Regions from separate parts of the Paenibacillus sp. SSG-1 genome, predicted to be linked through region 2. Evidence: riboswitches for the same ligand, from Rfam matches in the RefSeq annotation. Region 2 holds a riboswitch; the other holds the start of a gene.

Region 1 (3,723 bases), 5.7 Mb from region 2:
AATTTTTCCGCTCTCCCTGGCCAACGCGATGACCATCCACAGCGTCAGCATTCCGGTCACGAAAGCGACCGCAGGCAGCGTCCAGCCGCCGAAAAACGAATACTGCAGCCCGAAAAAGATCAGGAACGACGCGCCTACCGCCGACCCCGAGGAAACCCCGAGCGTAAACGGATCGGCGAGCGGGTTGCGCAGCACGCCCTGAAATCCCGAGCCGGCCACGGCCAGAGCCGCGCCGACCAGCATGCCCAGCAGAATCCGCGGCAGCCGCACCTTCACAATAATCTGCTCAAACGATGCGTTCCACGTCGGGTCGATATGGCTTCCGATCCATGGAATCCGGTGCAGCAGAATGAGGGCGATGTCCCGGATCGGCAGCGCGACCGAGCCGATCCCCAGACAGATCAGCAGGGTCAGGACGAGCAGGACGATGCCGATTCCTCCATAGCCTGCCAGCTTTTTGCTCATTATTTAAACAGGTCCGGATAGATGGCCTTCGCCACTTCCTTCAGGCCCTGCGTGACACGCGGACCCGGACGGCTCAGCAGATTGTCGTCAAGACCGATGACCGCATCGTTCTTCACGGCTGTAATCTGGTCCCAGCCGCTGCGGCCTTTAATGATATCGCCTAGGCTTTTCTTCGTCTTCTCGTCGATGACGCTGTTGGCATACAAAATCACGTCCGGGTTGTCCTTGATGATTTTCTCTTCGCTGATTTCGCTCCAGCCCTCGGTGTCCGCCGCCACGTTCACGCCGCCGGCCAGGGTGATCAGCTCATCCATGAACTCGCCCTTGCCGACCGTCCAGCCCGGGGAAAATTCGATGTATACCTTTTTCTTCTGCTCTGGCGTCAGCGATTTGACTGCTTCGGTAACCTCATTTTCCTCCTGCTTCATCTTGTCGACCACCGCTTTGGCTTCCGCCTGATGGTCAGTGATGAGGCCGTAGGTTTCGATATTTTTGATCACGTCATCGACTGTCTTCGGATCGGTCTTGAAAATTTGAATGCCAAGGTCGCGCAGCTTCTTCACCGCTTCCTCGCTCATCGAAATGCCCGTGAATACGATGTCCGGCTGGGCCGCAATGATCGCTTCCTCGTTCGGTTTAGTAATGCCGCCCATTTTCGCCTTGGACTTGGCTGCTTCCGGATAATCGTCATAATCGGATACCCCGACGATCTCGCTGTCCAGACCAATCGCGAAGAGCGCCTCCGTCTCTGCAGGAGATACCGAGATAATATGCTTCGGCGCTTCCTTGAAAGTAAAGGACTCTCCCGTCGCATCCTGAATGGTCAGCGGATAGGTTGTTTTCAGTTCGTCTGTCTTTGTCTGCGACGCACTGTTATCCGTGTTTTGCTCCGTCTGGGCAGCAGGCTGCTGCGAGGCGGAGCTGCCTTCGTTCTTGGCGCCGCAGGCGCTCAATGATAAGGCAAGCAGCAGCGCCGCGAGGCCTGTGGACCAGCGTTTCAACGTTACGTTCATGATTTCGTTCTCTCCCTCTTTGTCTATCGAATAATTTGCACAAAAGAGGCCTGACCGGTATACGAAAACGGAATAAACCTGACGGAAATGCTAGAGTTGCAGCGCCGCTGCTCACCATGAGCAGGTGTATGGCGTCTGCCGCTCCATTCTTTGTCAACTAAAAAACCCTGACTCTTGTTCGATCAAGAATCAGGGATTACGTCTGCACGGAACATCCCGCGGCATCGCCGCGATGGACCGGTGTGCCTTGTGGCATGGTGCGAGGCCAAGAGTTCAAGCCAATGCTTGCTTGAGCCGCGGCGAACATGCGTTATGAAGGGCACGTGAAACGTAATCCTTTCCTCGAAGGACCGTCATTTCCTCTCGTGAGGCAGGTCTCCTGACTTACAGGCTGGGTAAAATCGTCCCCGCCTTCCCATCCCGTGTTGCTGCGGGACAGTGGCTTCCTGGGGACATACCTGTTTACAGTGGCGGGACCGTGCCGGAGTTGCACCGGCTTCCCTTTTCACCCGGATCAACGCTCGCCTTATACGGCAGACAGCTTCCGGGACCTCACAAGCACTCCTATTCAATTATCCTGGCCATGCTTCTTTTGTCCTGATTATAGGGGAAAAGCCTGCGGGTGACAATGGAATTTTTGTGTCCAGCGACGCGCCGGGGTGCATGTCCGGTCACGTGCCCGGGAGCATGTCCGGACGCGGGCCCGAGAGCATGGCCAAACCCGGGGGAACGGCCGATTCGGGAAGCAAGTCCTTGTATGCCAGCGGCCTGAGCCCTTTCGCCGTTTCCCATTGCCGGAGTGCAGAAAAGCTCGGACCAGTCGATGACGACCATTACCTCGCTCGCATCCTCTCTCAAGCTTCATTCACCAGCATGCCGTCCCAACCGCCGGTTTCTTCAGTGAAGCTCAGCCGGATCCGCAGCAAACTCCCGGGCTGAATGTGAACGTCCCAGAAGGACAGCCCCGGGACGAGGCGGACCGCGAGCTGCCGCAGAGCGCCGCCGTGGGCGACGATCAGCATCTCCGGCGGAACCTGAGAATCGGGGCCGGTGCCTTCCGGTCCTTGCGATCGGGAATGCGCCGCCTCACTTTCGGTCTGGGTTCCTTCAGGTCTGCTGCAAGCCCCCTCCACGTCCTTCAACAAACTGCCGACAAACCCGTCGATCCTCCCGGAAAAATCCGCCCATGACTCCCCGCCCGGCGGGGTCACCTGCTGCGGCGAATCGATCCACTGCCGGTAAAGGAACTCGTGCTGCAGCTGTTCATAGGTATGCCCTTCCCAGGCGCCAAAGTCCATTTCCCGCAGCCGCGGGTCATACATCGCAGTATCTGCGTGTGCCGGACTAATGATCGCCAATGTCTCCCGGCATCGGGCCAGGTCGCTGCAGTATACGCCGTGGAACGCCTTCCCGGTCAGCTCCCGGGCCAGCGGCGCAAGCTCGACTCTGCTGCCCGGATCCAGCGGGATATCCGTATGCCCGAGGTAACGCTTCTCCCGGTTCCACCGCGTCGTGCCGTGCCGGACCAGCAGCAGATCGACCTGTTTCACTAGGACGTCCATAAACTGCCTCCTGCCGCCCACAGCACGGCGATGCCCAGCAGAATAAAGATGACCGATACCGTGATAAGCAGCCGGATCGTCATCGTGATGTCGCGCGCCTCCATCGGGCGCAGCGCCTCGCCCATGTAAGCCCGGAACGAGGCGACGCCGTGGTACACGTTCTCGCCGCCGAGCCGGATGCCGAGCGCACCCGCCACCGCGGATTCGGGAAAGCCGCTGTTCGGGCTCGGATGCCGTCGCGCGTCCCGGCGCACGGTGCGCCAGGCTCTGGCGGCGTCCAGCCGCAGCAGCCAGGCGGACAGCACCAGGATGCCTGCGGTGATCCGGGCGGGAATGAAGTTCGCAATGTCATCCAGCCTCGCCGACGCCCAGCCAAGCTGCAAATATTTGTCGTTCTTGTAGCCGACCATGGAATCGAGCGTGTTCACCGCCCGGTAGGCCATCGCCAGCGGCGCGCCGCCGATGATGGCGTAGAACAGCGGCGAGACGACGGCGTCGACGATATTTTCCGCCACCGTTTCGACCGTGCCGCGGACGATCTCCGGCTCGTCCAAGTGGGCCGTGTCCCGGCCGACGATCATGCCGAGCGACTTGCGCGCCTCCGGCAGATCGCCGCGCCGCAGATGGCCAAGCACTTCCTTTCCGGCATCCTTCAGCCCTTTGACGGCGATCGTCGTGGCGAT
Region 2 (3,723 bases):
ATAACCAACTCCACCAACTTCGCTCATGTGATATTCCCCTTTCTTCATAGGATCAGTTTTATTCTATGAAAGAAACCTTTCAGCGTTGTGGACAGAGTCAGCGGTTTAAAAGACTATTTTCCCTCGGTCCCGAGTGAGCCCACGGCTAGCTGGCGGGATTAGTACAACGCGTGCTACCCTAGTAATCCAACTTGTACGTGCCTAGATAGTGAGAAACTACTTTAATTTATAAATAAAAAAAGCCCCTGCCAGCACTTAGCCAGCAGGGGCTTCCTCATTCCTGACTTTTTATTACCAACAGAATGCCTTAACGATAATTACCAACAAAATAAAGAGCACCAGGATAGCACCTACGTTGCTGTGCAAACCGTAACCGTATCCTACGCCACCAACAACACCGTCGCTCATACATGTACCTCCTTTGTAAGAAAGTTAATATTACAATATGTACATTCCACCATTTGGTATGGGTAAACGCACTTAAGATTTGATTTTTTTCCTGAATGAAAACGCCCGCTTCGAAAGCGGGCTTTGCCTTACATCAAGGAAGTTTTATGAGCCACTATACTATATGCCCAGTATAGGTAATTGGTTCTTACATAAAGGTCTTTATCATTCCTGATTCTTGTCCTTATTGGGATACCTTTGCGCGCCTCTGGATTGCTCATGCAGCGCTGCTAGGACCTGCGACAGCCGACAGGGGAAATTCCATTTTATTTTTAATTGATGGGAAAAACACGCTTTACTCGACTAAAGGACAGAAAAATGGTAGAAGATCGCCCAAATTAACAAAAAAGACGCGGTCTCCGAAATCCGGAAACCCGCGTCCTGTAAGGCTTATGAAAGATGCTGGTGAAGGGAATTGAACCCCCGACCTACGCATTACGAGTGCGTTGCTCTACCCCTGAGCTACACCAGCGTGGAAAATGAAATTTTCCGTCAAACAAAAACTATTATACAACTTCTTTTCCAAAATGCAATACTTCATTTGCAGTTGGAATTTATTTCAATTTGTCGCGGACCGATTGCAGCTTCTGGGCGCTGGAAGAGGCTTTGTCCCGTCTATCGTCAATTTTGACTGAAGTGGATACGCGCTGCGCGCCGGCCAGGAACGGTGCTTCGTGCAGGGCTGCAATCGCCTGCCATACATCCGGAAGAGCCCCCTCAATGATCGTGCTCATCGACGTCAGCTCGTAGCTGATCCCCTTCTGCTCCGCCAGCACCTGCTGCATCTGTGCCACATAGGAGCTCAGGCTGGTCGTGGCCGTTCCGATCGGAATGACCGTTACCTCTGCAATTGCCATGGTCGTGCGCCTCCTTTATCCTTTTGCAAGCGGATCGAACTTTATTCCTATTTTTATTTTACCCGACCGCCTCCAGAATCGCAAAAGGATGGCCCGCAAAATTTTTTATTCGCGTTTTTCCTGCAAAATCCGCCCGATTTCTACCTTTTCAGCCCCCTCTAGAGGCTAATCTCCAATGGTTCACAGTAGCGCCCCGGGGGTCCATCTGGTATAATTCTCATTGCTCGTCTTTTAAGAGGAACTAGGTTTACAAACACAATATATTGGGTTAAATTAGTATGAAAGCAACCAAATATAGTGGAAACAGGTGAACACGGCTCGATTTGCCAGGCGTTCATAATAGGGAAGCACGGTGTGAATCCGTCACGGTCCCGCCACTGTAACCGGAAGGCCGAGAGCTCCGAGCTTTCGGCACGATATCGGCTGAGGCCACTGTCCGTCACGCGGACGGGAAGGCGCCGAATATCGCATTTTCGGGAGTCAGGAGACCTGCCTGTTTTGTCTCACGAAAGGCCTACGAGGAATAGGTGCGTGATGCCAGTCGATATCTATACATAGGGTGATAGATATTTTTTCCCATGCTCGTAAATAGGGCATACGGGATCTAGCGGCATTTTCGTACCTGTGCTTCAGGTTCTTCGGAAATGCCTTTTGTATGGGCAAGCACAGCAAGAGCTCCCTCTTCACAGCATCGTCCTACTTTCCGTTATACCAAATATACAAACTTTGAAAGGAGATCTGCACCATGCCGCAGCTCGTTACCAAACCGAACAACCGCCAGCTGGCTTTTGATGAAATCCGTCTCTCCGTTTATGCCGACCGAATCCTGGAGGGGCTGGAGACCCTGGACAAGGAGCGCCTCCTCCGGGGCGTGCAGAGCAAACTGCGCCGCGAGGAAGTCACCGGCGACGAAATCAGCAGCGCGTTCACGATGTCGGCGCTTGAGCTGGTCACCAAGGAGGAGCCGAACTGGAAGTTCGCCGCAGCGCGCTCACTGCTGACCTCCCTGTACAAGAAGGCCGCTTACAACCGCCGCTACAAAGCCTATCCTGACGAGCCATATGGTGCGTTCTACCCTCTCATTACCGAGCTGGTGCAAAAAGGAATCTACCGCGAGGAGCTCCTCACCTGCTATACAAAAGAGCAAATTGAAGAATTGGGCCACTGCATCGATTACAAATGCGACCTGCTGTTCGACTATATCGGTCTGCTGACCCTGTCCGACCGCTACCTTGCGCATGATTTCGACGGACGCGTTATGGAGCTCCCGCAGGAGCGCTACATGGTCATCGCCATGTACTTGATGCACACTGAGCCAGAGGACAAGCGCCTTGAGCTCGTGAAGGAAGCGTATTGGGCCATGAGCAACCTGTACATGACCGCCGCTACGCCAACGATGTCCAACGCCGGCAAGAAGGTCGCCGGACAGCTGTCCAGCTGCTTTATCGACACGGTGGACGACTCGTTGGAAGGGATTTTCGACTCCAATACCGACGTGGCCCGTCTCAGCAAAATGGGCGGCGGCATCGGCGTTTACCTCGGTAAAGTCCGGGCGCGCGGCTCCGACATCCGCGGTCACAAGAACACCAGCTCCGGTGTCATTCCTTGGATCCGCCAGCTGAACAACACGGCGGTCAGCGTTGACCAGCTCGGTACCCGTAAAGGTGCGGTTGCCGTCTACCTGGACGTCTTCCATAAAGACATCCTGGCCTTCCTGGACCTGAAGCTGAACAATGGCGACGAGCGCATGAGAGCGCATGACGTGTTCCATGGGGTGTGCCTGCCGGATCTGTTCATGGAGGCGGTTGAAGCCCGCGGCGAGTGGAGCCTGTTCTGCCCGCATGAAGTGAAGAAAATTATGGGCTGGAAGGATGCCAACGGCCGTCCTGCGGGTCTTGAGGATTATTATGACGAAACGGTCGGTCAAGGATCGTTCCGCGAGAAGTACGCCGAAGCGGTTGCCCACCCGCTGCTTCCAAGAATTACGGTGCCTGCGATCGACATCATGAAGCGCATCATGAAATCGCAGCTGGAAACCGGCACGCCGTACATGTTCTACCGGGATACCGTCAACCGTGCGAACCCGAACCGTGCACATGGCATGATCTACTCGTCCAACCTGTGCACCGAAATTATGCAGAACCAATCCGCCACCGTGGTGGAAAAAGAAGAACTCGTGACCAAGGACGGCCAAACCCGGATCGTCATTTCCAAGGTTCCCGGCGACTTCGTTGTCTGCAACCTGAACTCGATTCACCTGGCCCGTGCCGTTCCGGACAATGTGCTGGACCGTCTGGTGCCGATCCAGGTACGCATGCTGGATAACGTCATCGACATTAACAACATTGAAGTCCTGCAAGCCCAATATACGAACAGCCAATACCGCGCGGTTGGACTCGGCACCTTCGGCCTGCATCAC

The links. Region 2 has a riboswitch for cobalamin ahead of BCV73_RS26290 (ribonucleoside-diphosphate reductase subunit alpha). Riboswitches for the same ligand answer to the same signal wherever they lie in the genome.
Region 1: linked by a shared signal. The riboswitch ahead of BCV73_RS00420 (ABC transporter substrate-binding protein) and the one ahead of BCV73_RS26290 (ribonucleoside-diphosphate reductase subunit alpha) in region 2 are both predicted to bind cobalamin.

The regions. Positions count from the first base shown of each region.
Region 1 covers NZ_MBRK01000001.1:80,564-84,286, reverse strand. Annotated here, with positions in the region: gene BCV73_RS00425 (FecCD family ABC transporter permease) at 1-465, opposite strand, end outside; gene BCV73_RS00420 (ABC transporter substrate-binding protein) at 465-1,478, opposite strand; cobalamin riboswitch at 1,831-2,048, opposite strand; gene BCV73_RS00410 (histidine phosphatase family protein) at 2,333-3,040, opposite strand; gene cbiB (adenosylcobinamide-phosphate synthase CbiB) at 3,028-3,723, opposite strand, start outside.
Region 2 covers NZ_MBRK01000001.1:5,733,189-5,736,911, forward strand. Annotated here, with positions in the region: gene BCV73_RS34855 (sporulation protein YjcZ) at 1-27, opposite strand, end outside; gene BCV73_RS35485 (YjcZ family sporulation protein) at 292-408, opposite strand; tRNA gene BCV73_RS26280 (tRNA-Thr) at 848-919, opposite strand; gene BCV73_RS26285 (MTH1187 family thiamine-binding protein) at 1,002-1,304, opposite strand; cobalamin riboswitch at 1,593-1,815, shown strand; gene BCV73_RS26290 (ribonucleoside-diphosphate reductase subunit alpha) at 2,050-3,723, shown strand, end outside.